DNA from 3 places in the Paenibacillus sp. W2I17 genome. Region 1 is predicted to be linked to each of the others. Evidence: a T-box and tRNA genes for the amino acid it is inferred to sense, from the RefSeq annotation. Region 1 holds a T-box; the other regions hold tRNA genes.
The links. The T-box of region 1 lies ahead of tyrS (tyrosine--tRNA ligase). A T-box ahead of a tRNA ligase gene usually reads a tRNA of that ligase, here a tRNA-Tyr.

Region 1 (10,492 bases):
TGCCGCCTTTGCGTTGACCGAGAAATGTGGAATCCCTCAGTTGCTCCCAATCGAAGCTACCTTCTGTGTTACGAGCGAACAGAAATGTACCATCCGTCTGGGTGAGCTGGGCAAAGTTAATGACCGGATCTTCCGCTCCCTGCTGATAGACATATATGGACGTCTCCGCTCCTACCAGTGCGATATCCACCGAACCTGCGAGTAATGCCGCCATCGTTTTGTCACCACCAGCAGTCGTTTGAATGTCCACCTCAAGTCCCTGCTCTTCAAAAAAACCTTGAGCCACAGCCACATACTCCGGTGCGTAAAATACCGAACGAGTCACTTCGCCAATCGTAATCTTGGCTTCATTCTCTTCCTTATTACAGCTGGTGAGCGCCACAATGATAATCAGCAGAATAACGATGCCCCGGACGAACCATGGCGTGTATTTCATGTTGTTTCCCTCCTTCACTGGTTTCAGCAGTTTCTCTCTATTATGGATATGCCGATGCCCAACAAAAGGTTAAGAACTTAAATGCAAAAAAGAGCCGGGCAATAATGCCCGACTCTTCAGCTCTTCGAAATGTTATTCAATATGTTATTTATGGGTTAACTACAGCTTGTAAATCTCGGCATATTTGGCTTCCAGATAATCAGCCAGATAATCCGGGTTCAATTCTTCACCCGTTACGGCAACAATCAATTCGGAAGGTGTGCGACTTCTCCCATACCGGTAGATCTTGTCTGTAAGCCATTCCTTAATTGGAATCAGATTACCTTCGGCAATGAGGGTATCAAATTCCGGCATTTCCTTGCGCAATGTATGTAGAATTTGAGCTGCATACATATTACCCAGAGAATACGAAGCAAAGTAACCAAAGTCACCACCGGACCAGTGAACATCCTGAAGAACGCCGTCTCCATCATTTGTTGGCATAATACCGAGGTATTCCTTGTATTTTGCATTCCAGGTCTCCGGCAGGTCCTTCACTTCCAGACCATCGTTGAATAACATTTTCTCGATCTCATACCGAATAATAATATGCAGGTTATAGGTCAGTTCATCCGCTTCAATCCGAATGAGTGAACTCTCCACCCGGTTGATTGCACGATAGAAATCTTCCAGTTCAACCTCGCTCAGTTGCGGGAAATGCTGCTGCAAATCTTTGTAATAACGTGTCCAGAATGGCAGACTGCGCCCAATCATGTTTTCCCAAAGACGGGACTGGGACTCATGAATCCCCATGGACGTTCCTTCGGCAAGAAGGGTACCCGCCAGACTGTCATCAATATTTTGCTCGTACAGGGCATGTCCGCCCTCATGTAGTGAACTGAAGACTGCGCTTGCTACATCATCTTGCAGATAATGTGTTGTGATCCGCACATCACCCGGGTTAAGACCCGTTGCAAAAGGATGAACACTCTCATCCAATCGTCCAGCTTCAAAGTCATAGCCCATTTGTTCCAAAATGAACAGACTAAATTTTTCCTGCTGTTTGGTGTCAAACAACTGATTCAGAAACTCTGTATTGGGCTTGTTTTCTGAAGTATTAATCTTCTCTTGCAAAGGTACCAAACGTGCTTTGAGGCGGGCGAACACAGCATCCACTTTCTCAACCGTCAGATCCGGTTCATACATATCAAGCAGCGTATCATAACGTGTATCCTTCACACCCCAATAATCAATAAACTCCTGTTTGAGCTTAACGATATCTGTCAGATATGGGGAGAACCCTGCAAAATCACTGTTATGCTTGGCATCTTCCCATGCGGTTTCGGACTTGGCCGTGAGCACGGTATAGGCTTGTACTTTCTCAGGTGGTACAGACTGACTGCGATCATATTCTTTCTTGCAATCTTCAACCAGACGACGATCTATATCTTCGAGCTGTTCCAATACCGCTGGAGTCGTTAATGCATCCAGGTAAGTCTTCATGTCAGCCGAGGTTTGCAGCTTGAATGCTTCGGTGGACAACATACCCAGCGTCTCCGAACGAGTCGGAACGCCTTTTTTCGGCGCACCTGTGCGCAGATCCCAGTGAAGCAAACCAATGGCTTCATGATAGCTCTTAATTTTACGAGCCAGATTACGGAAGGATTCCAAATGTTCCTGTGTTTGTTTATCCATTGTTATCGTTCACCTCTTCAAAAAAAATGTTATACCCTATTGATGATACTTTTTGCATTGCGTATAATCAACTTTTAACAGATGAAATTGCATTGTTCTCCTAAAGATACGTGTTCAAAAAGTCTGGTTTTCATTACCGAGAAGATAGAAATGACGTTCAACTTCGATGCTGATGATGCCCTCAGGCATGATTTGTAATCAAAAGTGGACTTTTTGAACAACCTCTAAAGGGTTGGAGTAATGCCATCTGCTGACCGTGAAATACTATTAAAGCAAAGGCGTGTAGGACAAGCTGCATCATATGCAAGTGGCCGTGCTCGTCGTATTGGATAACAGGAGGCAATGGACATGAACAACATTCAAGAGATTTTGACTTACAACAAATCATTTGTCGAGACCAAAGAATACGAAAAGTATACGGCTGGCAAGTTTCCAACCAAAAAGATGGTTATCATCACTTGTATGGATACACGTCTGGTGGAATTGCTGCCCAAGGCTATGAACTTGAAAAACGGCGATGTGAAAATCATCAAAAACGCAGGTGCAATTATCTCTCAGCCTTTCGGGAGTGTAATGCGTAGTGTACTTGTCGCCATCTATGAACTGGGTGCAGATGAAGTCCTGGTAGTGGGACATACGGAATGTGGTATGGCTTCCCTTCACGCTGAGACCATGATTGGACATATGGTAGAGCGTGGTGTATCGGAAGAAGTCATGACTACTCTGGAGAATTCGGGCATCCGTTTACAAAAATGGTTGCGTGGGTTTGACAGCGTTGAAGAAGGGGTAAAACATACTGTGGAAGTGATCAAAAAGCATCCATTACTTCCTCCCAATGTACCCGTCCACGGCATGGTTATCGATTCTGCTACAGGTGAACTTGATCTTGTCGCTGAGGGGTATGGACAACAGGCATCTCTCTAAATGGTTTGGAGTGCGGACCTTATGGTTCGCACTTTTTTTGTCTAAATTAAGGCAGTTGTTCTGTCAGGTTGTCAAACCATACAGTTTCAGTGTACACTTTTTATGAAAGCGGTCAAAGAAAGTAAAAACGATTGTTCTCTCTGACCTAGCCCTAATATTAAGGAGACATGTGCATGAACATACTTTCCTACGGATTACTCGGGCTGCTTACCCGCGAGGAGTCATCGGGCTATGATTTGATGCTGAAAATCCAGCCTCATTGGCAGGCGAAACACAGCCAGATCTACCCACTCCTGTCCAAGATGGAAAACGATGAGTTATTGGCCTCCCGCTGGGTACAACAGTCTGACAAACCGGACAAGAAAATGTACGCAGTTACGGAAAAAGGCATTGAAAAGCTCTTGGAATGGATGATTACTCCTGTTACCGCACCAGTTACACGCGATGAATTTAATTTGCGTATTTTGTGTGTTGGCATAGCGGAAGACGGAAGCATGAGACGCATTCTTAACGAGCGTAAAAGCTGGTTTATGGAACGCATACGTTATTTCGAGGATCTGAAGTCACGTATACCTCAGGATAATCTTCGTGTAGGCAACCGAGATTTTGGAAGCTACATCCTGGTACAAAAAGGGTTAATGCACGCACAAACAGGCCTGGAATGGTGTCATTGGGTTACCCAATTGCTTGATGGCCAAGCTGCAATTCAAGACCCAAGTCCAAGCGTTTCAGAGATTTAATAAAATTTGAAACGTTCCTGCAAGTTGACCGTATTACATGAGTAAGGCCCATTTTTGGGCGATTCAAACAAATTAATCGGGGGGTTACGATCTTTACAATGAAGAAAAAATTCGGAGTTAAACATCTAATGATGGTATTTATGGCCTTTACATTATTGTTCGCAACAGTGGGAGTAACGAATCCGGATTCAGCGGATGCTAGACGTGGTGGCGGATTCAAATCCGGTACAAAAAGTTATACCAATACACCTAAGAAATCCGACTCCAACAGCAACGTGAATCAATCCAATTCCGGTAATAAGTCCGGTACTGGTGCAGCTGCAACCCGTGGTGGTGGATTCTTCGGCGGTGGCGGCGGATTCATGAAAGGCATGATGCTTGGTGGTCTTGCTGGTATGATGTTTGGCGGATTGTTCGGTGGCATGGGCGCTCTGGGTAACATCCTTGGATTGCTCGTTAACGTTGCAGCAATTATGTTGATTGTTATGCTGGCTATGGCACTCTTCAGAGCCATCTCCAATCGTCGCAAACCTGCAGCGGATGGTCGTTATGACCGTCGCAATGATCGTGATGATGACCGTAACAGAAACGGACGGTACTAATCTCTATGGTTCTGAGCATGGATGAAATTGTGAATGCAATCTGTATTCATATGGCAGAACGTAAGGGTGTACGTCCAACCGATGTAAACGTAGAACTGAGCTGGGAAGAAGATACAGGTTATTCTGCTGAAGTTTGGATTCAAGGCCGTAGTCAATATCTGGTGGAGTCCAATATGATTGAAGCGATTCTTCGCTACCTGCACAGTGAATACAACATCCGGGCGTACCGTGAGAATGTACGACTTGATCTGGATGAAGAGATCACAGCGATTGTTAATCAATAAGATAGGTCACTCACTGGCCTGATATACGAAAGACCGCCTCCCCTCTGTCGCCTGACAGAGATGGAAGACGGTCTTTTTGTTTCTGTATTTGTGGCTTTATTTGTGTGTCTATTGTAGTCTCTATACGTTTCTGTGTTACGTTCTAATTCTTGGAAACTACGATTGAAGTTTAACCAGGCTGTAGTTCTTCTTACCTTTACGGATAATGATGAATTTACCGCCAATGGCATGCTCTGCCGACACTGTGAATTCAAGCTCCGTGATTTTCTCACCGTTCATGGAGATAGCGCCTTTAGTGACATCCTCACGCGCCTGGCGTTTGGATGGCTCCAACCCCAGATCTACGAGCAAGTCGACGATATTTTTCGCTTCGCCGTCCGTTTCGAATGTTGGCATTTCCTTGAAACCCTGCTCGATTTCATCTGCTGTTAGGGAACGGATATCACCACTGAACAGCGCCGCTGTAATACGCTTAGCCTGCTCGAGCATTTCTTCGCCGTGAACGAATTTTGTCATTTCTTCCGCGAGTGCTTTCTGTGCTTCACGTCTGTGTGGCTCTGTCTCTACCTTTTCAGCCAAAGCTTCAATTTCTTCTTTGCTCAGGAAGGTAAAGTATTTCAAGTATTTGATCACATCACGGTCATCTGTATTCGCCCAGAACTGGTAGAACTCAAATGGTGTCGTTTTGTTCGGATCAAGCCAGATTGCGCCGCCAGCTGTTTTACCAAATTTCGTACCGTCGGATTTGAGCATGAGCGGAATGGTCAGACCATACGCCTTCGCTTCAGATCCTTCTTTTTTGCGAATCAGATCGAGACCACTTGTGATATTCCCCCATTGATCCGAACCACCGATTTGAAGCTGTACATCTTCGTTCTGGAACAGGTGCAGGTAGTCGAGTGATTGAAGGATCTGGTAGGAAAACTCGGTGAACGAGATTCCGCCTTCCAGTCTGCTCGCAACTACATCCTTAGCAAGCATTGTGTTGAGGTTAAAGTTTTTGCCGTAGTCACGCAAGAATTCAATGACATTGATTTTGTGTGTCCAATCGTAGTTGTTCACCATGCGAACCTGATTATCACCATCTGTTACGAACAACTTCTTCATCTGCGCTGTCAGTGCATCCACATTCTCCTGCACTTGCTCCATCGTTTGCAAAGAACGCTCTGCCTGTCGACCACTTGGATCACCAATCGTTCCAGTGGCTCCACCAATCAAAATAACCGGACGGTGTCCTGCCAGTTGAAAACGTTTCAGCATCATGAAGGGAATTAAATGTCCGATATGCATGCTGTCCCCCGTAGGGTCAACGCCGCAGTACAATGAGACTGATTTGGTTTCGGTCAACTCACGCAGTCCCTCTGCATCTGTCTGCTGGTTAATGGCGTCACGCCACTGTAGTTCATCAATAATATTCATTTGTATAACCCCTTTTCTATCCTCAGTGTTCAGTCATGATCTACGTTAAATTACGAAATTACACGCTGGAACGGCTTTTTTGGACACAAAAAAATCGCCTCCTTGTCTTCATTAGACACAGGGACGATTATCATAACCGTGGTACCACCCAAATTGCATGGACAACACGTGACCTTAACACGTTATCCATACCACTTTTGGCAATATATCGTTTGCCCACCCGCTTAGCATTACCCAAGTACTCCAGAGTGTAATTCGCAGCCCTTGTATGTATCAGGTTCCATCAACCCCTGACTTTCTGTAACAGGGACAAAGCCGCTACTGCGCTCTATCAACGTGATTCATGTATTCAATTTATAGCAAGTATAGCCGAACGTTTCAGTCATTGCAAGACCAAGTATGCAAACTTTGAACAGAACAACGGATGCATAGTTGAAACCAGATTATATAATCATCATGTTCAATTTTCCGTGATAATAACCATAAGCTTTCTCTGCGATCTGATCCTCATTGTTCCAAAACTGCTGATCTAACGCATCTAACTGGCACTCTTGTTCCTCTGTCAGGAATTTAGGAATATCCCACAGTTCGGTAAGCCTTTCATCCTCTTTCAAGTGCTCAATGCAGCCGTATGCTGACGTTATAATCTCCACGACTTGAGTCGCATCAATGATATGTAATGCCCGCAACGCGTAACGGTATCCCTCTTCCCCCCAGTTACAGAAAAACTGTATAAAACCGCCATTAAAGACATCCGCCTCTAATAACCATAAAGCTGCAATGTCCTGCTCGTTCGAAGTCAACGATGCCCAGCCCTGTCCAGATTCATTCTTTTTTTCGACAAATAACACAGCATAGTCATACCATACATCATTAATATCTTGCTCGCTCACGTAACACACCTCACTTTTCTTTATGCCATGCCCTCTAGCTCCTGACGTTTACCCGTCTGATGCCAATGTAAATACGGATCACCGATCTGCTGGAAGGCTTCCAGAACACCCCTGTTTAGGTCCTTTATCAATTCATTTGTATAGTTCAAATGCGTCTGTTTATTATCCACGCCATGTCGTTCCAACAATCTTACATGCGTCGCGGTGAAAATAATATCCTCCAGCAACCAATAGATGACTTCATCCGGCTGTTTCACCCGTTTCTCCAATGAGACGAGACCACGTTCGTATATTCGAACCATAAACGCATCTTTTCTACTCTCTACATAGGGCACCCCATCCCATTTAAAGGTCTCAAACAAGCGGTTAACATAGTTCTGCATCTGTTCCCTAGGGAAAGATGTACGCTCTAAAAGCTGTATAAGGATGTCTGCCAATTGTTCTTTGCTTAACATGTTGGACATGAATGCACCTGCCTCTATAAAGTAACGTCGATGACAGAATGAAAAATGAAAAAGCTGCCAAAGGCAGCCTCTTCATTCCATACTGTTCAATCAGGTTCCACAAAAAGTCTGATACGAAGTATTGCACTGTGCTGGCAGTTCGGCATATTCAGCCTGCTCAGGTGAGTGCGCGAACGGGTCTGAAAGAACTGCCAAAAGCTTCTGCATCACGCTAAGATCTCCGTGGTTCTCCGCTTGCTCAAGGGCTTCCTCGACCCGATGATTTCGGGGAATGACGGCTGGATTGCTTGTTCTCATCAACTGTCGAGAGACTTCCTTCTCCTCTTGCTGTCTGTCCAATCTTGCTTGCCACCGCTCATTCCATTCAGCAAATTCTGGCGTGCCAAACAAAGCTGTCCCTTCCAACCTATCAAAGGTCAATGCCAGGAACGTATTGGTGTAATCTGCACTATGCTTTTCCATGAGTTCAAGAAGCTCCTTGATCAACGCTTCATCTTCAGCCTCTTCATCCAACAAGCCCAGTTTGGCACGCATTCCCTTGTGCCAATCATGATGGTACAATTCAGAAAATTGTGCGATAGTATCCTGAGCGAGTTGCACGGCCTGTTCTTCATCTTCATGCAACAACGGCAGAAGCGTCTCGGCAAAGCGAGCCAAATTCCACCCGGCAATATATGGTTGATTACCGTAAGCATAGCGACCTTGCCTGTCAATGGAGCTGAATACGGTCGAAGGATTGTAAGCATCCATAAAGGCGCACGGACCATAATCGATGGTCTCACCACTGATCGCCATGTTATCCGTGTTCATCACGCCATGAATGAAACCAACACGCTGCCATTGGGCAATGAGTGCCGCCTGCCGTTTAATTACTTCCTGAAGGAGCAAAAGATAGCGATTCTCAGCTTGAGCAACATCAGGAAAATGTCGATGCAACGTATAATCAGCCAACGCCCGAAGATCGTCGATAGACCCCCATCTGGCTGCATACTGGAAGGTTGCTACCCGGATATGACTGGAAGCCACCCGGGTTAAAATGGCACCCGGCCGCTCTGTTTCGCGGATAATGTTTTCTCCTGTTGATACCACCGCCAGACTGCGTGTCGTTGGAATACCTAGTGCATACATCGCTTCACTAATAATATACTCTCGCAACATCGGCCCTACAGCAGCACGTCCATCTCCTCCACGAGAGTACGGGGTTCTCCCTGAACCTTTCAGCTGGATATCCACTCGCTCGCCCTGTGGCGTAATCTGTTCACCCAGCAGCAAAGCCCGTCCATCTCCAAGCATGTTAAAATTGCCGAATTGATGTCCTGCATAGGCCTGAGCCAGAGGCTCGGCTCCTTCCGGAATCAAATTACCTGCAAAAATTTGCGCCCCTTCATCACTGTCAAGAGACTCCACATCCAGTCCCAAGCCGGATGCAAGCAGTCTATTGAAAATGATCAGCTTTGGTGATTCAACAGGCACCGCGCTCTGGCTTGTAAAAAAAGGTTGCGGTAACTGCGCATAACTATTCTCCAAGTTCCATCCTTTGTTCAACGTTTCTTGTTGCATGTGATCACAACTCCTTTTCTGCACCAGGGATATCCCTTGGTTATATTGTAGCCTTGTGAACCGATGCTCATTTATGTAGTCGCATGGAAATTCAATGTAAGGAACATCTAAAATGTTCTTGATGAAACTTTAGCATATTTGCATACCTTTTGCATTCCTCATGAATCGTAAGCACAAAAAAATCCAAGAGGTTTCTTTGCCAAGTGGAATCATTGTCTTACATTCCACTTCCCAGAAAACCATCTTGGATTTATTCCGCTTACTTACTACTAGATGACACGTCTGTTATTACAAGGATTACGTGTGTGCTTCTTGAGCCTGTACAGGCTGTACTGGCAAGCTCTCTTTTTTCAAAGCAAGGTTAAAGAAGACATTAAGCAGGATCGCTGACAGGCTTCCTGTGATAATACCATCGCTAACAATAATCCGAATACTTTGAGGAAGCTGGGCAAACAGATCGGGCACAGCAGTAACACCGAGCCCAAGTGAAACGGAGCAAGCCACGATCAATAGATTGGATTGTTTGCCAAAGTCGACGTTTTGCAGCATTTTGATCCCGGATGAGACGACCATTCCAAACAGGACAACAGTCGCTCCTCCGAGGACAGCACTTGGAATAATAGTTGCAAAAGCAGCTACCTTCGGAATGAGTCCCAGAAAGACCAGTATACCTCCGGCTGCAACAACAACATTGGTCGTTTTCACTTTGGAGAGCTGAACCAAACCAACATTCTGTGCAAATGTATTGTATGGAAAAGCATTAAAGATGCCGCCAAGGACAAACGCAAGACCTTCCGCGCGATATCCCCGTGCCAGATCTTTTTCGTTGATCGGTTGATCACAGATTTTGCTCAAAGCCATAAATACACCTGTTGATTCGATGATAACCACCGTACCTACAATAATCATTGTAATAATTGGGCCGATTTCGAAAGTAGGCCATCCAAAGTAAAAGGGTTGCGGTAAATGGAACCAGGAGGCTTCCTGTACAGAGGCAAAATTCACTTTTCCCATGATGGCTGCAATGAGGGTTCCCACGATAATACCAAGGAGAACAGCCAGGGATTTAACAAACCCGCGGGCATATCTATTCAGGATTAGAATGAAAAGTAATACGCCAAAAGAAAGCGCCAGATTGTCCAAACTTCCGAAATTCTCACTGTTTGCTCCACCTGCCATGTTTTTAATACCGGTTGGGATTAGCGCAAGCCCGATAATGGTCACCACTGTACCGATCACAACTGGCGGAAACAATTTGACGATTTTGCTAAAAAATACGGCAAAGATGACGATAAACAACCCCGCTGCGATGATCGACCCATATATGGCAGGAATTCCGTATTGCGATCCAATCGCAATCATGGGTGTCACCGCTACAAAAGAACTTCCGAGCACCGCTGGCAAACCAATACCCAAGTACTTCCCTTTCCGAGCCTGAAGCCATGTTGCAATCCCACACGTTAACAGGTCAATGGATACCAGATACGCCAACTGCT
Region 2 (10,492 bases), 3.8 Mb from region 1:
TAGATTCCTATCTCGAGAGCAGGGAAGCGGTGGAAAAAGCAGAGTTTCAAGGTGGAAGTCGTATCTACCACTATGAAATATCAGAGGAAACAGAACCAAGTGTGACCGATTATTCATTATTGCTTCGTCAATGGAACGAGGCTTGGGCGGATATTCGACCTGACCTGGCGGAAGAGGTATGGCATCATATTTGCCTTTTGCTGAAAGAGGGGAAATGTGTTGGGATACAGGATGTACAGGTTGTGGCCGTCAGTCTGTTTGACACGTTGATGCATAGCTGGAACCGACTTCATCCTATGTTAACGCCGCCGCTGGCGATGAGTGATTTTTTGCGTGAAATTCAATCGAAATATGCTTTGCATGATCTGGTAAACTGGATGGATCGTATTATCTGCGACTGGCTGGAACAGATACGTAAGGAAATGGGCGAGAAGAAAAGCAATAAACTTATCGAGCAGGTGAAACAGTATGTAGAGCTTCATTACGCCGAAGAGATTAGTTTTGAAGCGATAGCCAAGGGGCTGTTCGTACATCCGAAGTATCTGAGTCAACTGTTCAAAAGGGTGACCGGTGAGAATTTCGTGAGTTATTTGAACGGGTACCGGATTCAGAGGGCGTTGGAACTGTTGCAGTCGGGACATTACATGGTATATGAGGTGAGCGAGATGACGGGGTTCCGTAATGCAACGTATTTTAGCCAGGTGTTCAAAATGCTTACGGGCAAGAGTCCGTCTGAGGTGGGGTAGAACGATACAGGTACAGTAATTAAATAAAGTGGAAGAGGAGGTATGGTTCTTATGATGATCGATCAGCAGGAATATTACATTAAAGGCTTATCTTACTCCATTAGATCGGCAGAGGAAAAGGATGCTGAGGCCTTGTCTTCACTACGTGTACAAATCGATGGGGAAACCGAGAACATGGATCGTGAAGAGGGAGAGGCGTATATCGACGCAGCCGGGTTTAGGCGGATCATCAATTTAGACACTGAGAAGTCACGGAATCTATTCCTTGTTGCTGTAGTGGCAGGGGAGATTGTGGGATACTCCCGATGTGAAGGTACAGAGCTGAAGCGCTTTTGCCATAAAGTTGAGTTCGGCGTGTGTGTAGCCAGAGAGTTCTGGGGGCATGGGATTGGCAAGAACTTGTTAGAGAAGTCGATAGAATGGGCAGACCAGAGTGGTGTAGAGAAGATGACGTTGAACGTGTTGGCATCCAATGAAAAGGCAATCGAGTTATACCAAAAGATTGGCTTCGAGATCGAAGGTATTTTGAAAAAGGATCGGCGACACACGGATGGACAGTATCACGACACGATAGTGATGGGCAGGTTCAGAAACTAATAGTATAAAAAGTGAAAAGCACAATCTATATAAGCCCACAGCTTATGGAGTTCAGTTATTAGATTCGAAATCCACATAACAGATAGCAGCGTTATTGAGTAGAGGTATTATGTTTCTTATTTTATAGAACGAATGTAATGATATTGAATGGGTCTGTTCACAACCTATATTGAGATAGATTAGACCGGTGAGTGTATATAGGATATAGTAAGAGGATATTGCCATTGGAAAAAGAGATTATGAAGAGATTGAATCAAATATATAATAAGTTTTCAGATGGGATATTTTACAAGTAGTAATTGTGTTGTGTATATGATATATTCTATTTCCGGCCAAAAAAAACACGAGAAACAAAGTGCCGCAGGCAAAACAAATAAGCTTCGAAAGAAACTTAAAAAAAAGAGCTTGCTAAGTTGGTTCGGAAGTGTTATGATATAAAAGTTGCTGAGGAGAACAATGCTCGGTAGCAAAATAAGTTTGATCTTTGAAAACTGAACAACGAGTGAGTAAACATTCTGCTTGCAGAATGAAACGCGAAAGTTTGAGACAAGCCTTGGCTTGAATCGGCTGGAGCACAAATGAGATTTTTAATCTCGTCAGATTCAAAATGAGCTTATCGCTCTTTTCAATACTTTATTGGAGAGTTTGATCCTGGCTCAGGACGAACGCTGGCGGCATGCCTAATACATGCAAGTCGAGCGGAGTTGATAGGAAGCTTGCTTCCTTGATACTTAGCGGCGGACGGGTGAGTAACACGTAGGCAACCTGCCCTCAAGTTTGGGACAACTACCGGAAACGGTAGCTAATACCGAATAATTGTTTTCTTCGCCTGAAGGAAACTGGAAAGACGGAGCAATCTGTCACTTGGGGATGGGCCTGCGGCGCATTAGCTAGTTGGTGAGGTAACGGCTCACCAAGGCGACGATGCGTAGCCGACCTGAGAGGGTGATCGGCCACACTGGGACTGAGACACGGCCCAGACTCCTACGGGAGGCAGCAGTAGGGAATCTTCCGCAATGGGCGAAAGCCTGACGGAGCAATGCCGCGTGAGTGATGAAGGTTTTCGGATCGTAAAGCTCTGTTGCCAGGGAAGAACGCTTGAGAGAGTAACTGCTCTCAAGGTGACGGTACCTGAGAAGAAAGCCCCGGCTAACTACGTGCCAGCAGCCGCGGTAATACGTAGGGGGCAAGCGTTGTCCGGAATTATTGGGCGTAAAGCGCGCGCAGGCGGTCATTTAAGTCTGGTGTTTAATCCCGGGGCTCAACCCCGGATCGCACTGGAAACTGGGTGACTTGAGTGCAGAAGAGGAGAGTGGAATTCCACGTGTAGCGGTGAAATGCGTAGATATGTGGAGGAACACCAGTGGCGAAGGCGACTCTCTGGGCTGTAACTGACGCTGAGGCGCGAAAGCGTGGGGAGCAAACAGGATTAGATACCCTGGTAGTCCACGCCGTAAACGATGAGTGCTAGGTGTTAGGGGTTTCGATACCCTTGGTGCCGAAGTTAACACATTAAGCACTCCGCCTGGGGAGTACGGTCGCAAGACTGAAACTCAAAGGAATTGACGGGGACCCGCACAAGCAGTGGAGTATGTGGTTTAATTCGAAGCAACGCGAAGAACCTTACCAGGTCTTGACATCCCTCTGACCGGTACAGAGATGTACCTTTCCTTCGGGACAGAGGAGACAGGTGGTGCATGGTTGTCGTCAGCTCGTGTCGTGAGATGTTGGGTTAAGTCCCGCAACGAGCGCAACCCTTATATTTAGTTGCCAGCACTTCGGGTGGGCACTCTAGATAGACTGCCGGTGACAAACCGGAGGAAGGTGGGGATGACGTCAAATCATCATGCCCCTTATGACCTGGGCTACACACGTACTACAATGGCCGGTACAACGGGCTGCGAAATCGCGAGATGGAGCCAATCCCAACAAAGCCGGTCTCAGTTCGGATTGCAGGCTGCAACTCGCCTGCATGAAGTCGGAATTGCTAGTAATCGCGGATCAGCATGCCGCGGTGAATACGTTCCCGGGTCTTGTACACACCGCCCGTCACACCACGAGAGTTTATAACACCCGAAGTCGGTGGGGTAACCGCAAGGAGCCAGCCGCCGAAGGTGGGATAGATGATTGGGGTGAAGTCGTAACAAGGTAGCCGTATCGGAAGGTGCGGCTGGATCACCTCCTTTCTATGGAGAATCGTTTCCTGCAACGGAAACATTCAAATATGCAGCTTAGCTGCAAAACACTCACTCGTTGCTCAGTTTTGAGAGCTCAAACTCTCAAACAGCTTGCTTTTGCATGGAGCTTGTTCTTTGAAAACTAGATATCGAAACGAAACAAACGCGAATTAGAACATTCCTTTTTAGCTGAACTTGTGTTAAACAAGTTTCAATAAAAACGGTAGATTGCATGAGCGAGTGATCGAAATGGAACAACTTTTGGATTTGCGCAAGCAAACCAAGCGGAGTGACAGCTCGAACACGAGCGATATGGTTAAGCTACTAAGAGCACACGGAGGATGCCTAGGCGCTAGGAGCCGATGAAGGACGTGGCGAACAACGAAACTGCCTCGGGGAGCTGTAAGCAAGCTTTGATCCGGGGGTGTCCGAATGGGGAAACCCAGCTGGGGTAATTTCCAGTTACTCATAACTGAATACATAGGTTGTGCAGAGGCATACCAGGGGAACTGAAACATCTAAGTACCCTGAGGAAGAGAAAACAATAGTGATTCCGTCAGTAGCGGCGAGCGAACGCGGAGAAGCCCAAACCAGAGAGCTTGCTCTTTGGGGTTGTGGGACGTCTCACATGGAGTTACAAAGGAACCGGTTAAACGAAGAGGTCTGGAAAGGCCCGCCAAAGAAGGTAAAAGCCCTGTAATTGAAAGTCTGTTCCCTCCGAGACGGATCCCGAGTAGTGCGGGGCACGTGAAACCCCGTATGAATCCGGCAGGACCATCTGCCAAGGCTAAATACTTCCTAGCGACCGATAGTGAAGCAGTACCGTGAGGGAAAGGTGAAAAGCACCCCGGAAGGGGAGTGAAATAGAACCTGAAACCGTGTGCTTACAAAAAGTCAGAGCCCGTTTTAGGGGTGATGGCGTGCCTTTTGTAGAATGAACCGGCGAGTTACGTTCCCGTGCAAGGTTAAGGTGAAGAGCCGGAGCCGCAGCGAAAGCGAGTCTGAATAGGGCGACTTAGTACGTGGACGTAGACCCGAAACCGGGTGATCTACCCCTGTCCAGGGTGAAGGTGCGGTAACACGCACTGGAGGCCCGAACCCACGCATGTTGAAAAATGCGGGGATGAGGTGGGGGTAGCGGAGAAATTCCAATCGAACTCGGAGATAGCTGGTTCTCCCCGAAATAGCTTTAGGGCTAGCCTCGGAAAACAGAGTCGTGGAGGTAGAGCACTGATTGGGTGCGGGGCCCGCAAGGGTTACCAAGCTCAGTCAAACTCCGAATGCCATAGACTTACTTCCGGGAGTCAGACAGTGAGTGCTAAGATCCATTGTCAAAAGGGAAACAGCCCAGACCATCAGCTAAGGTCCCCAAGTGTGTGTTAAGTGGGAAAGGATGTGGAGTTGCACAGACAACCAGGATGTTGGCTTAGAAGCAGCCACCATTGAAAGAGTGCGTAATAGCTCACTGGTCGAGTGACTCTGCGCCGAAAATGTAACGGGGCTAAACACACCACCGAAGCTATGGCTTGATGCTTTGCATCAGGGGTAGGGGAGCGTTGTATAAGGGTTGAAGGTGTACCGTAAGGAGCGCTGGACATTATACAAGTGAGAATGCCGGTATGAGTAACGAAAAGATCAGTGAGAATCTGATCCGCCGAAAGCCTAAGGGTTCCTGAGGAAGGCTCGTCCGCTCAGGGTAAGTCGGGACCTAAGGCGAGGCCGAAAGGCGTAGTCGAAGGACAACAGGTCGAAATTCCTGTACCACCGTAAGCCGTTATGAGCAATGGGGGGACGCAGTAGGGTAGTGACGCGGACTGATGGATGTCCGTCTAAGCAGTGAGGCTGATGTGTAGGCAAATCCGCACATTGTAAGGCTAAGCTGTGATGGGGAGCGAAAATTATAGTAGCGAAGGTCATGATCTCACACTGCCAAGAAAAGCCTCTAGCCAGGTGATGGTGCCCGTACCGCAAACCGACACAGGTAGGCGAGAAGAGTATTCTAAGGCGCGCGGAAGAACTCTCGTTAAGGAACTCGGCAAAATGACCCCGTAACTTCGGGAGAAGGGGTGCCCCGGTAGTGTGAATAGCACGAGGGGGCCGCAGTGAAAAGGCCCAAGCGACTGTTTAGCAAAAACACAGGTCTGTGCGAAGCCGTAAGGCGAAGTATACGGGCTGACGCCTGCCCGGTGCTGGAAGGTTAAGGGGAGTGGTTAGGGAGCAATCCCGAAGCTGTGAACCGAAGCCCCAGTAAACGGCGGCCGTAACTATAACGGTCCTAAGGTAGCGAAATTCCTTGTCAGGTAAATTCTGACCCGCACGAATGGCGTAACGACTTGGGCGCTGTCTCAACGAGAGATCCGGTGAAATTTTAATACCTGTGAAGATGCAGGTTACCCGCGACAAGACGGAAAGACCCCATGGAGCTTTACTGCAGCTTGATATTGAATTTGGGTACGATCTGTACAGGATAGGTGGGAGCCTTTGAAGCATGAGCGCCAGCTTGTGTGGAGGCAACGTTGGGATACCACCCTGATCGTATCTAGGTTCTAACCTGGTACCGTAATCCGGTGCGGGGACAGTGTCAGGTGGGCAGTTTGACTGGGGCGGTCGCCTCCTAAAGAGTAACGGAGGCGCCCAAAGGTTCCCTCAGAATGGTTGGAAATCATTCGAAGAGTGCAAAGGCATAAGGGAGCTTGACTGCGAGACCTACAAGTCGAGCAGGGACGAAAGTCGGGCTTAGTGATCCGGTGGTACCGCATGGAAGGGCCATCGCTCAACGGATAAAAGCTACCCTGGGGATAACAGGCTTATCTCCCCCAAGAGTCCACATCGACGGGGAGGTTTGGCACCTCGATGTCGGCTCATCGCATCCTGGGGCTGAAGTAGGTCCCAAGGGTTGGGCTGTTCGCCCATTAAAGCGGTACGCGAGCTGGGTTCAGAACGTCGTGAGACAGTTCGGTCCCTATCTGTCGTGGGCGTAGGAAATTTGAGAGGAGCTGTCCTTAGTACGAGAGGACCGGGATGGACGTACCGCTGGTGTACCAGTTGTTCCGCCAGGAGCACCGCTGGGTAGCTATGTACGGACGGGATAAACGCTGAAAGCATCTAAGCGTGAAGCCCCCCTCAAGATGAGATTTCCCAGTATGTAAGACCCCTTGAAGACGACGAGGTAGATAGGCTGGGGGTGGAAGTGCAGCAATGCATGGAGCTGACCAGTACTAATCGGTCGAGGGCTTATCCAATAGCAAGTTGTAATTCGCATGTTTCGTTTCGAATCTAGTTTTCAGAGAACAACAACTCTGAAATGTAAGCTATGCGTTTGGTGGCGATGGCGGAGGGGTTCCACACGTACCCATCCCGAACACGACCGTTAAGCCCTCTAGCGCCGATGGTACTTGGACCGCAGGGTCCTGGGAGAGTAGGACGCCGCCAAGCGAAACCCCATTGGGGTATTTTTTTTCGAAAATTGATAAGGGCCCTTAGCTCAGTTGGTTAGAGCGCACCTCTGATAAGGGTGAGGCCGGTGGTTCGAGTCCACCAGGGCCCATAGCAAGACCACAACAATGAAATACACCAGAGTATGGGGCCATAGCTCAGCTGGGAGAGCGCCTGCCTTGCAAGCAGGAGGTCAGCGGTTCGATCCCGCTTGGCTCCACCATTCCCTGATAGCTCAGTTGGTAGAGCACTCGACTGTTAATCGAGTTGTCACAGGTTCGAGCCCTGTTCGGGGAGCCAGTAAGGCCCGTTGGTCAAGGGGTTAAGACACCTCCCTTTCACGGAGGTAACAGGGGTTCGAATCCCCTACGGGTCATAATATGGAGGCTTAGCTCAGCTGGGAGAGCATCTGCCTTACAAGCAGAGGGTCGGGGGTTCGATCCCCTCAGCCTCCACCATATAACTTTATAACGACGCGGGGTGGAGCAGCCCGGTAGCTCGTCGGGCTCATAACCCGAAGGCCGCAGGTTCAAATCCTGCCCCCGCAATTATACTTTCCTTGAGAAAGTGATCTGGAACCGTGGTGTAGTTGGCCTAACATGCCTGCCTGTCACGCAGGAGATCGCGGGTTCGAATCCCGTCGGTTCCGCCATTTTTTTTAATGTAGTAAGGCTCGGTAGCTCAGTCGGTAGAGCAGAGGACTGAAAATCCTCGTGTCGGCGGTTCGATTCCGTCCCGAGCCACCATTTATAACACCATGTAATACGCCGGTGTAGCTCAACTGGTAGAGCAACTGACTTGTAATCAGTAGGTTGGGGGTTCAAGTCCTCTCGCCGGCACCATGTAATCCTGGAGGATTAGCGAAGCGGCCAAACGCATCAGACTGTAAATCTGCTCCCGTACGGGTTCGGTGGTTCGAATCCATCATCCTCCACCAGTTTTTCTATGAGTCATTAGCTCAGTTGGTAGAGCACCTGACTTTTAATCAGGGTGTCGAAGGTTCGAGCCCTTCATGACTCACCATTATATGCGCGTGTGGCGGAATTGGCAGACGCACTAGACTTAGGATCTAGCGTCTTTGACGTGGGGGTTCAAGTCCCTCCACGCGCATTCTTTATTTGCGGAAGTGGCTCAGCGGTAGAGCATCGCCTTGCCAAGGCGAGGGTCGCGGGTTCGATTCCCGTCTTCCGCTCCAATATTTGCGCCCTTAGCTCAGCTGGATAGAGCGTTTGACTACGAATCAAAAGGCCGGGAGTTCGAATCTCTCAGGGCGCGCCATTATAACTTCATATTTTGCCGGCGTGGCGGAATGGCAGACGCGCTCGACTCAAAATCGAGTGGGAAACCGTGGAGGTTCGAGTCCTCTCGCCGGTATAGATAACGGGATGTAGCTCAGCTTGGTAGAGCACCTGGTTTGGGACCAGGGGGTCGCATGTTCAAATCGTGTCATCCCGATTGTTGTTATGCGGGTGTAGTTCAATGGTAGAACTTTAGCCTTCCAAGCTAATAGCGTGGGTTCGATTCCCATCACCCGCTTATATATTGCAAAAGAAAGAGACGGTACTCACCGTCTCTTTCTTTTTTTGCTTTCATAGGTATATGGGCGATTGTAGTATACGAAGATTACGGATTATTTGGCTTTAGCATGTATCCCATCCTCACCATGAATTCCCCCTCATTTAAGTCTGTTCTTAGTCATTGTGGAAGTGTTCAAATAGAGAAGGTCTAACACATGTTCGAACACAAGAATATCTTTTCTTTACCACATTTCATAAAAACGCTTACAAAAATAGCTTGCGTAAATCATTAACCTGTAATACCATATCAATTAAGCGCTTAACCTTTAGGGGTAAGGCGCTTAAACTTAACGTAGATTAAGCGCTTAACTCGTAAAGGAAAGGACGGCGATCAATTCATGAAAACAATTCGACTAACGATGGCTCAGGCACTGCTTCGATACCTGGATCAGCAATATATCTCGGTTGACGGGGTGGAAACCAAGTTTGTGAAGGGAATCATCGGTATTTTTGGACATGGCAATGTAACAGGCATTGGAGAAGCGCTGGAGCGCAGTCCGGGAAGCCTGACGTATATGCAAGGCAAGAACGAACAAGGCATGGTGCATACGGCAGCGGCTTATGCCAAGCAGAAGAACCGTAGACAGATCTATGCATGTACTACATCCATTGGACCTGGTGCTTTGAATATGATTACAGCGGCAGCTACTGCAACGGTGAACCGGATTCCGGTTTTATTGCTTCCAGGAGATAACTTTGCTACACGGGAACCGGACCCGGTACTTCAGCAGTTAGAAGTGAGCAGTGACTATACGATCTCAGCCACTGATCCATTCAAAGCCGTCAGCAAGTACTGGGATCGCATTGTTCGTCCCGAACAGTTGATGATTGCTGTTACACAGGCGATGCGTGTGCTAACCGATCCAGCAGAGACAGGAGCAGTAACGCTCGCACTGCCGCAGGATGTACAGGCAGAGGCATACGATTATCCAGAATCGTTCTTTGCCCGCAAAGTACATTATCTGGATCGTCGCCCCCCGGTACAGGCAGCCATTGAGCGGGCAACGGAGCAGATTGCCCGAGGCAGAAAGCCGCTGCTCGTTGCAGGTGGCGGTGTGTTGTACTCTGAGGCATCCGTCCAGCTCGTGGAATTCGCCGAGGCATTTGGTATTCCGATCGCCGAGACGCAGGCGGGCAAGAGCGCAGTCTCTTGGGACCACCCACTGAATGTGGGGGCCATCGGGGTTACAGGTTCTCTAGCAGCCAACAGGCTGGCGAGAGAAGCGGATGTGGTGATCGGCGTCGGTACTCGTTTCTCCGATTTTACGACGGCATCCCGCTCTGCTTTTCAACATCCGGAAGCTTCATTCATCAACATTAACCTGAACGGCATGGATGCTGCCAAGTTAGGCGGGGAAGCCATTCTGGCAGATGCACGCGAAGGACTGCAGGCTTTGCAAAAGGAATTGCAGGAAAGACAATACCGCAGTGCATATGGTGCATCCGAAATCGCTGATCTCCGCGCTGAGTGGAATGCAGAAGTGGATCGGCTGTATGGAGCACAACACGAAGCAGGACTCGCGCAGACTACAGCAGTCGGCATAGTTAATCGGACCATTGATCCATCCTCCGTCATTGTGTGTGCGGCAGGCAGTCTGCCAGGCGATCTGCATCGTCTGTGGCGTGCGTCTGAACCAAAGACATACCACATGGAGTATGGATTCTCCTGTATGGGGTACGAGGTAAGTGGAGCGTTCGGAGCAGCACTTGCGGAGCCGGATCGTGAAGTGTACGCCATGGTCGGTGATGGCAGTTATCTGATGCTGCATTCGGAGTTTGTGACCAGTTTGCAGGAACAGAAGAAGATGACTGTCCTCTTATTCAACAACAATGGATTCCAGTGTATTCATAATTTGCAGCGGGAACACGGTAGTGACGGGTTCGGCAATGAGTTCCGTTATCGGGAGTCAGAAAGCGGACGATTGACCGGGGACTACATGCCAATGGACTTCGCAGCTCA
Region 3 (10,492 bases), 5.3 Mb from region 1:
CAATGATGAGCGTTCACCCGGTACAGGCTGTATTTATCATATTGCCCTTGCGAGATCTATTCCGAATCTGAATACGTCTTCCGATGCTGCCCTGATTGCGGGAATCCCTGCATGCTCTTTGCAAAATACACTAGGAGAAGCCTCCTTAGGCAATGCTGCCTCAGGACTGATCATTTTGAATCGGGAACAACGTATCTTGGTCCATCCCGATCCTGTATACATTGGACAACCGTTGTCTGCCATTGGATTACAGGATCGGGATACGGAAGCCAACATAACCAAACTATCACCCATCACATTTTCAACAGGCTTTGAAAAACGGGAAGTTAAGATCGCCGATACACATTATTCTCTGACATATAGCCCTTCTACCTTAAAGGGATGGACTTATGTGCTAATCTCACCTACCAATATTCTGACACAAGAATATATCGATATCGGATTACACACCTTGTATATCAGTATTTTCTTACTTTTACTTTCATTAATACTCGCCTGGCTCGGCTCCAAGCGAATGCATGTCCCGATTCGTAAACTTTTAACCCAACTTGGTGACAACCACCTGTCCAAAGAAGGAAACACGGTAGCTCAGCAATCAGCACCATTTCCTGATGAGTTCGAACAAATCAGAGCAGGGGTCTCACAATTATCTGCCTCTCGCTCCCAATTAGAGAACACACTTAATGTGCATCTATTGCAGATTCGCAATCATTTTATGATGAATCTGTTCCAGGGTAAGATCCCTGTTCATACTCTTCATGACACCCTGAATGAATATGGCTACACGCATCAGGTTCGGGAATGGCAACAAATTGCTGTTATTACACTACAGGCCGATCTCGTTAATCATACAAAATATAGAGCTAGTGATCGTGACCTCTTATTATTCGCTATTCAAAATATATTGGAGGAAACCGTTGTGCATAACCAACAATTGCTTCCCATTGTACTGGAACATACAGTAGTCACGGTGATTGGCACCGTGGAACAGGATCAGTTTATTTTTTCACAGCAGCTATATGTATTAACAGACCAGTTACAACAACAGTTGGATAAGATTCTAACTCTTCAAGTCAGTATAGGATTCAGCCAGCCACACAGCTCTCTATATCACATACCTCAAGCTTATACAGAAGCCATGGAAGCATTGAGGCATCGGATGAAGCTGGGAACAGGCATTATTTTTCAATATGAGAACATAGATCATTACGCTCCCACTTGGTCCATGACCTACCCGGAATCATTGGAATATTCGTTGATCCAAGCTATTCAAAGTGCGGACGAAGTCCAGGCCTCTGCTCTTCTGCAACAACTGCTTGAAGTAATCTTTGGTATGGAGGTTACACCCGAGGAGTATGAGGTGGCTCTTACGAGGCTGCTCACGCATATTTTGCAAATGACTCAGGAATCCGGCATACGACTCGGACAGATCTCCCAAAGTCGTGGCTCGATGTTTCATGAACTTCATGGTTTGCAGTACGCTGCTGAAGTTGAGGATTGGTTTAAATATCAAGTCATCTTGCCCGTCATTCAGGTTTTTAAAGCGAGACAGTATGCCCAGTATCAGCATATATCTGAGAAAATGATTGCCATGATTCATCAAGATTATGATAAGGATCTGACGCTTGAGGAATGTGCTGTTAAGCTTCACTACAATGCCAACTACTTAAGTAGTGTTTTCCGCAAAGAGACAGGCTGTGCATTTAGTGAATATCTGACCAAGTACCGATTTAACATCGCTAAAAAATGGCTGGACGAAAGTGATCTAACCGTTAAAGATATCGCAGCACGACTTCGGTACAACAATCCGCAAAACTTTATCCGATCATTCCGTAAATGGGAAGGAATCACCCCCGGCCAGTATCGGGAGCGTAAGCAGAAAGCAGAAGTATCGAACAGAAATTAGAAAAGGAGAACGATTGTAAGTCGTACTCCTTCGTCCAGCTCGGATACCTATCCATATGGCTCCCGAACAGGGCCAGGGCTCGGACCTGTGACAATTCAATTAACCGTCGAGTACTCTACCAACTGAAATATCAGGGAATATGCTTCAGAGATCATTCTCTGAAAACGAGGTATGTGTTTTGTTTCGTTGTCTCGAACATCTCTAAATAAACGAGGGTCTGGTTCAAAGCGGTTAATGAATTAGTGGCTTAAAAAAAGAGGGAGCACATAACCTGCTCCCTTCAATTACAACTTTACTTCTGCAATCTTAACTTCATATGTTTCAACCGTTCATCTTTTGGCACAGCGTTGTGATGCTTCCTAGTGTCATCTTAGACGTTAGACTACATTGTCTCTGTCTCAATTCCTGATTATCATTACACGTGCCACGCTTATGCGATTTATCGCTTATCCTTAGTGCGAACTGTTTTCATATTGGGCTGTTCAAGTTGAATTAGAATTTTACCAAATCTTCCTCCACGTGAGAAGGTCACCGTACTATCCTTGTACGTATCCCTAATGTACTTCTCAGCCAGTCTGAGAGAATCTTCATCCGATGGTAACTCATACGTATTAAGCCATTCTGGCAGCTTCTCGATAATCTCTTCCACTGGTACTTCAAATGAGTTAACTTCTCTCGTAATGATCATCGTATAAGAATAACCCTTCAAATACAGCAACTGTTGGATATACCCCAGATCACCGACCTTATGTGAAGAAGTTACACCCAGTACATCCTTAAGTTCATCCATTAGTGTGTGTTCCTTCTGTCCCGCCATAGTACTTATATACACATACTTCCGGGCACAATTGATCGCCTGCTCAATCGTTTCCCAATCCGACATCGCTGGACACATGGATGCAAATGCAAAGTCATATTTCTTCTCCCAGCCTTTATCCTGAATAGAGATTTCCTCATATCGTTCGTTTACGATTTCGATTTTGGATTCCAGAGCTGAAGGTATCGTCTCTTTCATAAGGGAGACAAGCAACTCAGAAGGCTCAACTGCGGTCACACTTGCCCCCTTTTCTGCAAAAGGAATGGTAAATATGCCTGAAGCGGCTCCAATGTCCAAAATGGATAACCCTGCGAATTCCACACCCTGGTTTTCAATCCAGCCCATAATGCGTTCAGAACGCTGCTTTCCTTCTTCGGTGAACGACTGTGCATGATAATCTCTGGCCCACCGTTCAAATTTCTTCTTATATTTTGAACTTCTCGGACGATTCTTCCATGCCTCTTCCCATACAGAAAGATCAAATAACAGATCGGTATCTAATACATTTTTTCCATTAGTCACTCTACTTCACTCCTCCATATTAAAGACTTTACTTATCTACAATATACTTAATATAATCATACGTCAATCTTTATTAACGTCCAACCATCCTTACAATACAAAAATCAATTTATATAAAATAAAAATAACCCTACACATTGCATAAGCAACATGTAGGGCTATTCAATATACCGGCGAGAGGACTCGAACCTCCACGGTTTCCCACTCGATTTTGAGTCGAGCGCGTCTGCCATTCCGCCACGCCGGCATATGCTGGAGGCGCCACCCAGATTCGAACTGGGGATAAAGCTTTTGCAGAGCTGTGCCTTACCACTTGGCTATGGCGCCATATTTTGGAGCGGACGACGGGAATCGAACCCGCGACCCTCGCCTTGGCAAGGCGATGCTCTACCGCTGAGCCACGTCCGCATAATGGCTGGGGATATAGGATTTGAACCTATGCATGACGGAGTCAAAGTCCGTTGCCTTACCGCTTGGCTAATCCCCAATAAAAAATGAAAAAACAAAGGGGCGATCGAGGGGAATTGAACCCCCGAATGCCGGATCCACAAACCGGTGCGTTAACCACTTCGCCACGATCGCCACAAAAGGTTATTTTCTAAAAAGTTAATTGGCAGGGGCAGCAGGAATTGAACCCACACCAACGGTTTTGGAGACCGTTGTTCTACCTTTAAACTATGCCCCTAAAAACTGGTGGAGGATGATGGATTCGAACCACCGAACCCGTACGGGAGCAGATTTACAGTCTGATGCGTTTGGCCACTTCGCTAATCCTCCAGGATTACATGGTGCCGGCGAGAGGACTTGAACCCCCAACCTACTGATTACAAGTCAGTTGCTCTACCAGTTGAGCTACACCGGCATATTAAATTGTTTTAAGAATGGTGGCTCGGGACGGAATCGAACCGCCGACACGAGGATTTTCAGTCCTCTGCTCTACCGACTGAGCTACCGAGCCATAATAAAGTCTAATCTTAATTCCTTACACTTTATATAGGGCATCAGTGCCATACAGCAGATGTAGTGAACAGTTTGCCTCATGTAAAGATTAAATGGCGGAACCGACGGGATTCGAACCCGCGATCTCCTGCGTGACAGGCAGGCATGTTAGGCCAACTACACCACGGTTCCAGATTACTTTCTCAAAGGAAAGCATAATTGCGGGGGCAGGATTTGAACCTGCGGCCTTCGGGTTATGAGCCCGACGAGCTACCGGGCTGCTCCACCCCGCGTCGTTATAAAGTTTATATGGTGGAGGCTGAGGGGATCGAACCCCCGACCCTCTGCTTGTAAGGCAGATGCTCTCCCAGCTGAGCTAAGCCTCCGAACAACACATTTATGATCATATCATAATCTTGTTGTAAAAATCAACTTCTTTTTTTTGAAGTTATTATGACCCGTAGGGGATTCGAACCCCTGTTACCTCCGTGAAAGGGAGGTGTCTTAACCCCTTGACCAACGGGCCTTAATATTATGGCGGAGAGAGAGGGATTCGAACCCTCGAGACGCTTGTGACGCCTACACGATTTCCAATCGTGCTCCTTCGGCCAGCTCGGACACCTCTCCATATGGCTCCCCGAACAGGGCTCGAACCTGTGACAACTCGATTAACAGTCGAGTGCTCTACCAACTGAGCTATCAGGGAATATGATTCAGAGATCGTTCTCTGAAAACTAGATTCGAAACGAAACATGCGAATTACAACTTGCTATTGGATAAGCCCTCGACCGATTAGTACTGGTCAGCTCCATGCATTGCTGCACTTCCACCCCCAGCCTATCTACCTCGTCGTCTTCAAGGGGTCTTACATACTGGGAAATCTCATCTTGAGGGGGGCTTCACGCTTAGATGCTTTCAGCGTTTATCCCGTCCGTACATAGCTACCCAGCGGTGCTCCTGGCGGAACAACTGGTACACCAGCGGTACGTCCATCCCGGTCCTCTCGTACTAAGGACAGCTCCTCTCAAATTTCCTACGCCCACGACAGATAGGGACCGAACTGTCTCACGACGTTCTGAACCCAGCTCGCGTACCGCTTTAATGGGCGAACAGCCCAACCCTTGGGACCTACTTCAGCCCCAGGATGCGATGAGCCGACATCGAGGTGCCAAACCTCCCCGTCGATGTGGACTCTTGGGGGAGATAAGCCTGTTATCCCCAGGGTAGCTTTTATCCGTTGAGCGATGGCCCTTCCATGCGGTACCACCGGATCACTAAGCCCGACTTTCGTCCCTGCTCGACTTGTAGGTCTCGCAGTCAAGCTCCCTTATGCCTTTGCACTCTTCGAATGATTTCCAACCATTCTGAGGGAACCTTTGGGCGCCTCCGTTACTCTTTAGGAGGCGACCGCCCCAGTCAAACTGCCCACCTGACACTGTCCCCGCACCGGATTACGGTACCAGGTTAGAACCTAGATACGATCAGGGTGGTATCCCAACGTTGCCTCCACGCAAGCTGGCGCTCACGTTTCAAAGGCTCCCACCTATCCTGTACAGATCGTACCCAAATTCAATATCAAGCTGCAGTAAAGCTCCATGGGGTCTTTCCGTCTTGTCGCGGGTAACCTGCATCTTCACAGGTATTAAAATTTCACCGGATCTCTCGTTGAGACAGCGCCCAAGTCGTTACGCCATTCGTGCGGGTCAGAATTTACCTGACAAGGAATTTCGCTACCTTAGGACCGTTATAGTTACGGCCGCCGTTTACTGGGGCTTCGGTTCACAGCTTCGGGACTAGTCCCTAACCACTCCCCTTAACCTTCCAGCACCGGGCAGGCGTCAGCCCGTATACTTCGCCTTACGGCTTCGCACAGACCTGTGTTTTTGCTAAACAGTCGCTTGGGCCTTTTCACTGCGGCCCCCTCGTGCTATTCACACTACCGGGGCACCCCTTCTCCCGAAGTTACGGGGTCATTTTGCCGAGTTCCTTAACGAGAGTTCTTCCGCGCGCCTTAGAATACTCTTCTCGCCTACCTGTGTCGGTTTGCGGTACGGGCACCTTCACCTGGCTAGAGGCTTTTCTTGGCAGTGTGAGATCATGACCTTCGCTACTATAATTTTCGCTCCCCATCACAGCTCAGCCTTACGATGTGCGGATTTGCCTACACATCAGCCTCACTGCTTAGACGGACATCCATCAGTCCGCGTCACTACCCTACTGCGTCCCCCCATTGCTCATAACGGCTTACGGTGGTACAGGAATTTCGACCTGTTGTCCTTCGACTACGCCTTTCGGCCTCGCCTTAGGTCCCGACTTACCCTGAGCGGACGAGCCTTCCTCAGGAACCCTTAGGCTTTCGGCGGATCAGATTCTCACTGATCTTTTCGTTACTCATACCGGCATTCTCACTTGTATAATGTCCAGCGCTCCTTACGGTACACCTTCAACCCTTATACAACGCTCCCCTACCCCTGATGCAAAGCATCAAGCCATAGCTTCGGTGGTGTGTTTAGCCCCGTTACATTTTCGGCGCAGAGTCACTCGACCAGTGAGCTATTACGCACTCTTTAAATGATGGCTGCTTCTAAGCCAACATCCTGGTTGTCTGTGCAACTCCACATCCTTTCCCACTTAACACACACTTGGGGACCTTAGCTGATGGTCTGGGCTGTTTCCCTTTTGACAATGGATCTTAGCACTCACTGTCTGACTCCCGGAAGTAAGTCTATGGCATTCGGAGTTTGACTGAGCTTGGTAACCCTTGCGGGCCCCGCACCCAATCAGTGCTCTACCTCCACGACTCTGTTTTCCGAGGCTAGCCCTAAAGCTATTTCGGGGAGAACCAGCTATCTCCGAGTTCGATTGGAATTTCTCCGCTACCCCCACCTCATCCCCGCATTTTTCAACATGCGTGGGTTCGGGCCTCCAGTGCGTGTTACCGCACCTTCACCCTGGACAGGGGTAGATCACCCGGTTTCGGGTCTACGTCCACGTACTCATTCGCCCTATTCAGACTCGCTTTCGCTGCGGCTCCGGCTCTTCACCTTAACCTTGCACGGGAACGTAACTCGCCGGTTCATTCTACAAAAGGCACGCCATCACCCCTAAAACGGGCTCTGACTTTTTGTAAGCACACGGTTTCAGGTTCTATTTCACTCCCCTTCCGGGGTGCTTTTCACCTTTCCCTCACGGTACTGCTTCACTATCGGTCGCTAGGAAGTATTTAGCCTTGGCAGATGGTCCTGCCGGATTCATACGGGGTTTCACGTGCCCCGCACTACTCGGGATCCGTCTCGGAGGGAACAGACTTTCAACTACAGGGCTTTTACCTTCTTTGGCGGGCCTTTCCAGACCTCTTCGCTTAACCGGTTCCTTTGTAACTCCATGTGAGACGTCCCACAACCCCAAAGAGCAAGCTCTTTGGTTTGGGCTTCTCCGCGTTCGCTCGCCGCTACTGACGGAATCACTATTGTTTTCTCTTCCTCAGGGTACTTAGATGTTTCAGTTCCCCTGGTATGCCTCTACACAACCTATGTATTCAGTTGTGAGTAACTGGAAATTACCCCAGCTGGGTTTCCCCATTCGGACACCCCCGGATCAAAGCTTGCTTACAGCTCCCCGAGGCAGTTTCGTTGTTCGCCACGTCCTTCATCGGCTCCTAGCGCCTAGGCATCCTCCGTGTGCTCTTAGTAGCTTAACCTCGTGCTCCGGTTTCGACTGCTCGCTTCCCTTGTTTTGCTTGCGCAAAGCCAAAAGTCGCTCCCATTCGATACCATCGTACGTGCAATCTACCGTTTTTATTGAAACTTGTTTAACACAAGTTCAGCTAAAAAGGAATGTTCTAATTCGCGTTTGTTTCGTTTCGATATCTAGTTTTCAAAGAACAAGCTCCATGCAAAAGCAAGCTGTTTGAGAGTTTGAGCTCTCAAAACCGAACAACGAGTGAGTGTTTTGCAGCTAAGCTGCATATTTGAATGTTTCCGTTGCAGGAAACGATTCTCCATAGAAAGGAGGTGATCCAGCCGCACCTTCCGATACGGCTACCTTGTTACGACTTCACCCCAATCATCTATCCCACCTTCGGCGGCTGGCTCCTTGCGGTTACCCCACCGACTTCGGGTGTTATAAACTCTCGTGGTGTGACGGGCGGTGTGTACAAGACCCGGGAACGTATTCACCGCGGCATGCTGATCCGCGATTACTAGCAATTCCGACTTTAGTACGTGTGTAGCCCAGGTCATAAGGGGCATGATGATTTGACGTCATCCCCACCTTCCTCCGGTTTGTCACCGGCAGTCTATCTAGAGTGCCCACCCGAAGTGCTGGCAACTAAATATAAGGGTTGCGCTCGTTGCGGGACTTAACCCAACATCTCACGACACGAGCTGACGACAACCATGCACCACCTGTCTCCTCTGTCCCGAAGGAAAGATACATCTCTGCATCGATCAGAGGGATGTCAAGACCTGGTAAGGTTCTTCGCGTTGCTTCGAATTAAACCACATACTCCACTGCTTGTGCGGGTCCCCGTCAATTCCTTTGAGTTTCAGTCTTGCGACCGTACTCCCCAGGCGGAGTGCTTAATGTGTTAACTTCGGCACCAAGGGTATCGAAACCCCTAACACCTAGCACTCATCGTTTACGGCGTGGACTACCAGGGTATCTAATCCTGTTTGCTCCCCACGCTTTCGCGCCTCAGCGTCAGTTACAGCCCAGAGAGTCGCCTTCGCCACTGGTGTTCCTCCACATATCTACGCATTTCACCGCTACACGTGGAATTCCACTCTCCTCTTCTGCACTCAAGTCACCCAGTTTCCAGTGCGATCCGGGGTTGAGCCCCGGGATTAAACACCAGACTTAAATGACCGCCTGCGCGCGCTTTACGCCCAATAATTCCGGACAACGCTTGCCCCCTACGTATTACCGCGGCTGCTGGCACGTAGTTAGCCGGGGCTTTCTTCTCAGGTACCGTCACCTTGAGAGCAGTTACTCTCCCAAGCGTTCTTCCCTGGCAACAGAGCTTTACGATCCGAAAACCTTCATCACTCACGCGGCATTGCTCCGTCAGGCTTTCGCCCATTGCGGAAGATTCCCTACTGCTGCCTCCCGTAGGAGTCTGGGCCGTGTCTCAGTCCCAGTGTGGCCGATCACCCTCTCAGGTCGGCTACGCATCGTCGCCTTGGTGAGCCGTTACCTCACCAACTAGCTAATGCGCCGCAGGCCCATCCCCAAGTGACAGATTGCTCCGTCTTTCCAGTTCTCTTCAGGCGAAGAAAACAACTATTCGGTATTAGCTACCGTTTCCGGTAGTTGTCCCAAACTTGAGGGCAGGTTGCCTACGTGTTACTCACCCGTCCGCCGCTAAGTATCAAGGAAGCAAGCTTCCTATCAACTCCGCTCGACTTGCATGTATTAGGCATGCCGCCAGCGTTCGTCCTGAGCCAGGATCAAACTCTCCAATAAAGTATTGAAAAGAGCGATAAGCTCATTTTGAATCTGACGAGATTAAAAATCTCATTTGTGCTCCAGTCGATCCAAGCCAAGGCTTGTCTCCAACTTTCGCGTTCATTCTGCAAGCAGAATATTTACTCACTCGTTGTTCAGTTTTCAAAGATCAAACACGATTTATTTCACTTCTTTTTCGTCTCAACCAAGTTTCGGCGGCGACTTAAATAATGTAACACATTTCGTTTGTTTTCGTCAAGAACTTTTTTTTAATTTCTTTTTTTGAAGCTTTAGTTCTTCACTTTTCCTCTGAAGAATGTATCGTTTGTTGGCGATAATCTCGTTTGAGGAACGAAATATAATGTATCATATATCGTGAATGAGAGTCAACATCTTTTTATAAATTATTAAACAAACAAAAAAGGAAGGTTTCCCCTCCCTTATGTGATCAATATAATGTCAGGCTTCTGAAGAAGGTTATGCCTCAATCCAATACCGAATCTCCCGGCCCTCTCCTTCGATCGATGGCCATCCTGCCGATTCTTTTACTATAGAACGAAAGACCAGCTTACGTATAACCAAAGGCAGATCTTCTCGAACAAATCTTAACTGCGGATGATGAACAAGTTCATTCATGCTCCACGGCTCCTTGCGACTTCTTAACACACGCAGCAGCAGTTCTGAGCATTCACTCATTTTGGACATTACCGAAAACTCACAGGCAAGCAGGACAAGCTCCACTCGCTGCTCCAGCGTCTCCGAGCTTACGGTAAGCTCTTGATATAATTTCCATAAAGCGCGATCCAGATTCTGCACATGTGTCCAGACGGCATGATCCGGGTATATCCCCTGTTCAATCAATA

Region 2: it encodes a tRNA-Tyr, which carries the amino acid that the T-box ahead of tyrS (tyrosine--tRNA ligase) is inferred to sense. The anticodon was not compared.
Region 3: it encodes a tRNA-Tyr, which carries the amino acid that the T-box ahead of tyrS (tyrosine--tRNA ligase) is inferred to sense. The anticodon was not compared.

The regions. Positions count from the first base shown of each region.
Region 1 covers NZ_JAUSXM010000001.1:441,478-451,969, reverse strand. Annotated here, with positions in the region: gene QF041_RS02075 (ABC transporter substrate-binding protein) at 1-436, opposite strand, end outside; gene QF041_RS02070 (carboxypeptidase M32) at 596-2,110, opposite strand; gene QF041_RS02065 (beta-class carbonic anhydrase) at 2,459-3,034, shown strand; gene QF041_RS02060 (PadR family transcriptional regulator) at 3,208-3,774, shown strand; gene QF041_RS02055 (hypothetical protein) at 3,873-4,376, shown strand; gene QF041_RS02050 (YxcD family protein) at 4,382-4,660, shown strand; gene tyrS (tyrosine--tRNA ligase) at 4,817-6,079, opposite strand; T-box leader at 6,196-6,423, opposite strand; gene QF041_RS02040 (DMP19 family protein) at 6,523-6,972, opposite strand; gene QF041_RS02035 (Imm63 family immunity protein) at 6,993-7,436, opposite strand; gene QF041_RS02030 (protein adenylyltransferase SelO) at 7,527-8,996, opposite strand; gene QF041_RS02025 (nucleobase:cation symporter-2 family protein) at 9,294-10,492, opposite strand, start outside.
Region 2 covers NZ_JAUSXM010000001.1:4,280,237-4,290,728, reverse strand. Annotated here, with positions in the region: gene QF041_RS19290 (response regulator) at 1-746, shown strand, start outside; gene QF041_RS19285 (GNAT family N-acetyltransferase) at 798-1,343, shown strand; rRNA gene QF041_RS19280 (16S ribosomal RNA) at 1,977-3,529, shown strand; rRNA gene QF041_RS19275 (23S ribosomal RNA) at 3,835-6,762, shown strand; rRNA gene rrf (5S ribosomal RNA) at 6,839-6,955, shown strand; tRNA gene QF041_RS19265 (tRNA-Ile) at 6,994-7,067, shown strand; tRNA gene QF041_RS19260 (tRNA-Ala) at 7,103-7,178, shown strand; tRNA gene QF041_RS19255 (tRNA-Asn) at 7,180-7,255, shown strand; tRNA gene QF041_RS19250 (tRNA-Glu) at 7,260-7,331, shown strand; tRNA gene QF041_RS19245 (tRNA-Val) at 7,338-7,413, shown strand; tRNA gene QF041_RS19240 (tRNA-Met) at 7,430-7,503, shown strand; tRNA gene QF041_RS19235 (tRNA-Asp) at 7,530-7,607, shown strand; tRNA gene QF041_RS19230 (tRNA-Phe) at 7,626-7,701, shown strand; tRNA gene QF041_RS19225 (tRNA-Thr) at 7,722-7,797, shown strand; tRNA gene QF041_RS19220 (tRNA-Tyr) at 7,807-7,892, shown strand; tRNA gene QF041_RS19215 (tRNA-Lys) at 7,903-7,978, shown strand; tRNA gene QF041_RS19210 (tRNA-Leu) at 7,985-8,065, shown strand; tRNA gene QF041_RS19205 (tRNA-Gly) at 8,076-8,150, shown strand; tRNA gene QF041_RS19200 (tRNA-Arg) at 8,157-8,233, shown strand; tRNA gene QF041_RS19195 (tRNA-Leu) at 8,251-8,329, shown strand; tRNA gene QF041_RS19190 (tRNA-Pro) at 8,337-8,410, shown strand; tRNA gene QF041_RS19185 (tRNA-Gly) at 8,421-8,491, shown strand; gene iolD (3D-(3,5/4)-trihydroxycyclohexane-1,2-dione acylhydrolase (decyclizing)) at 8,871-10,492, shown strand, end outside.
Region 3 covers NZ_JAUSXM010000001.1:5,741,558-5,752,049, reverse strand. Annotated here, with positions in the region: gene QF041_RS25695 (helix-turn-helix domain-containing protein) at 1-1,906, shown strand, start outside; gene QF041_RS25690 (class I SAM-dependent methyltransferase) at 2,346-3,245, opposite strand; tRNA gene QF041_RS25685 (tRNA-Leu) at 3,414-3,492, opposite strand; tRNA gene QF041_RS25680 (tRNA-Cys) at 3,499-3,572, opposite strand; tRNA gene QF041_RS25675 (tRNA-Gly) at 3,579-3,653, opposite strand; tRNA gene QF041_RS25670 (tRNA-Gln) at 3,658-3,732, opposite strand; tRNA gene QF041_RS25665 (tRNA-His) at 3,755-3,827, opposite strand; tRNA gene QF041_RS25660 (tRNA-Trp) at 3,857-3,930, opposite strand; tRNA gene QF041_RS25655 (tRNA-Tyr) at 3,937-4,022, opposite strand; tRNA gene QF041_RS25650 (tRNA-Thr) at 4,032-4,107, opposite strand; tRNA gene QF041_RS25645 (tRNA-Phe) at 4,128-4,203, opposite strand; tRNA gene QF041_RS25640 (tRNA-Asp) at 4,299-4,376, opposite strand; tRNA gene QF041_RS25635 (tRNA-Met) at 4,404-4,477, opposite strand; tRNA gene QF041_RS25630 (tRNA-Val) at 4,495-4,570, opposite strand; tRNA gene QF041_RS25625 (tRNA-Glu) at 4,639-4,710, opposite strand; tRNA gene QF041_RS25620 (tRNA-Ser) at 4,720-4,811, opposite strand; tRNA gene QF041_RS25615 (tRNA-Asn) at 4,815-4,890, opposite strand; rRNA gene QF041_RS25610 (23S ribosomal RNA) at 4,957-7,884, opposite strand; rRNA gene QF041_RS25605 (16S ribosomal RNA) at 8,191-9,647, opposite strand; gene QF041_RS25600 (nucleotidyltransferase-like protein) at 10,107-10,492, opposite strand, start outside.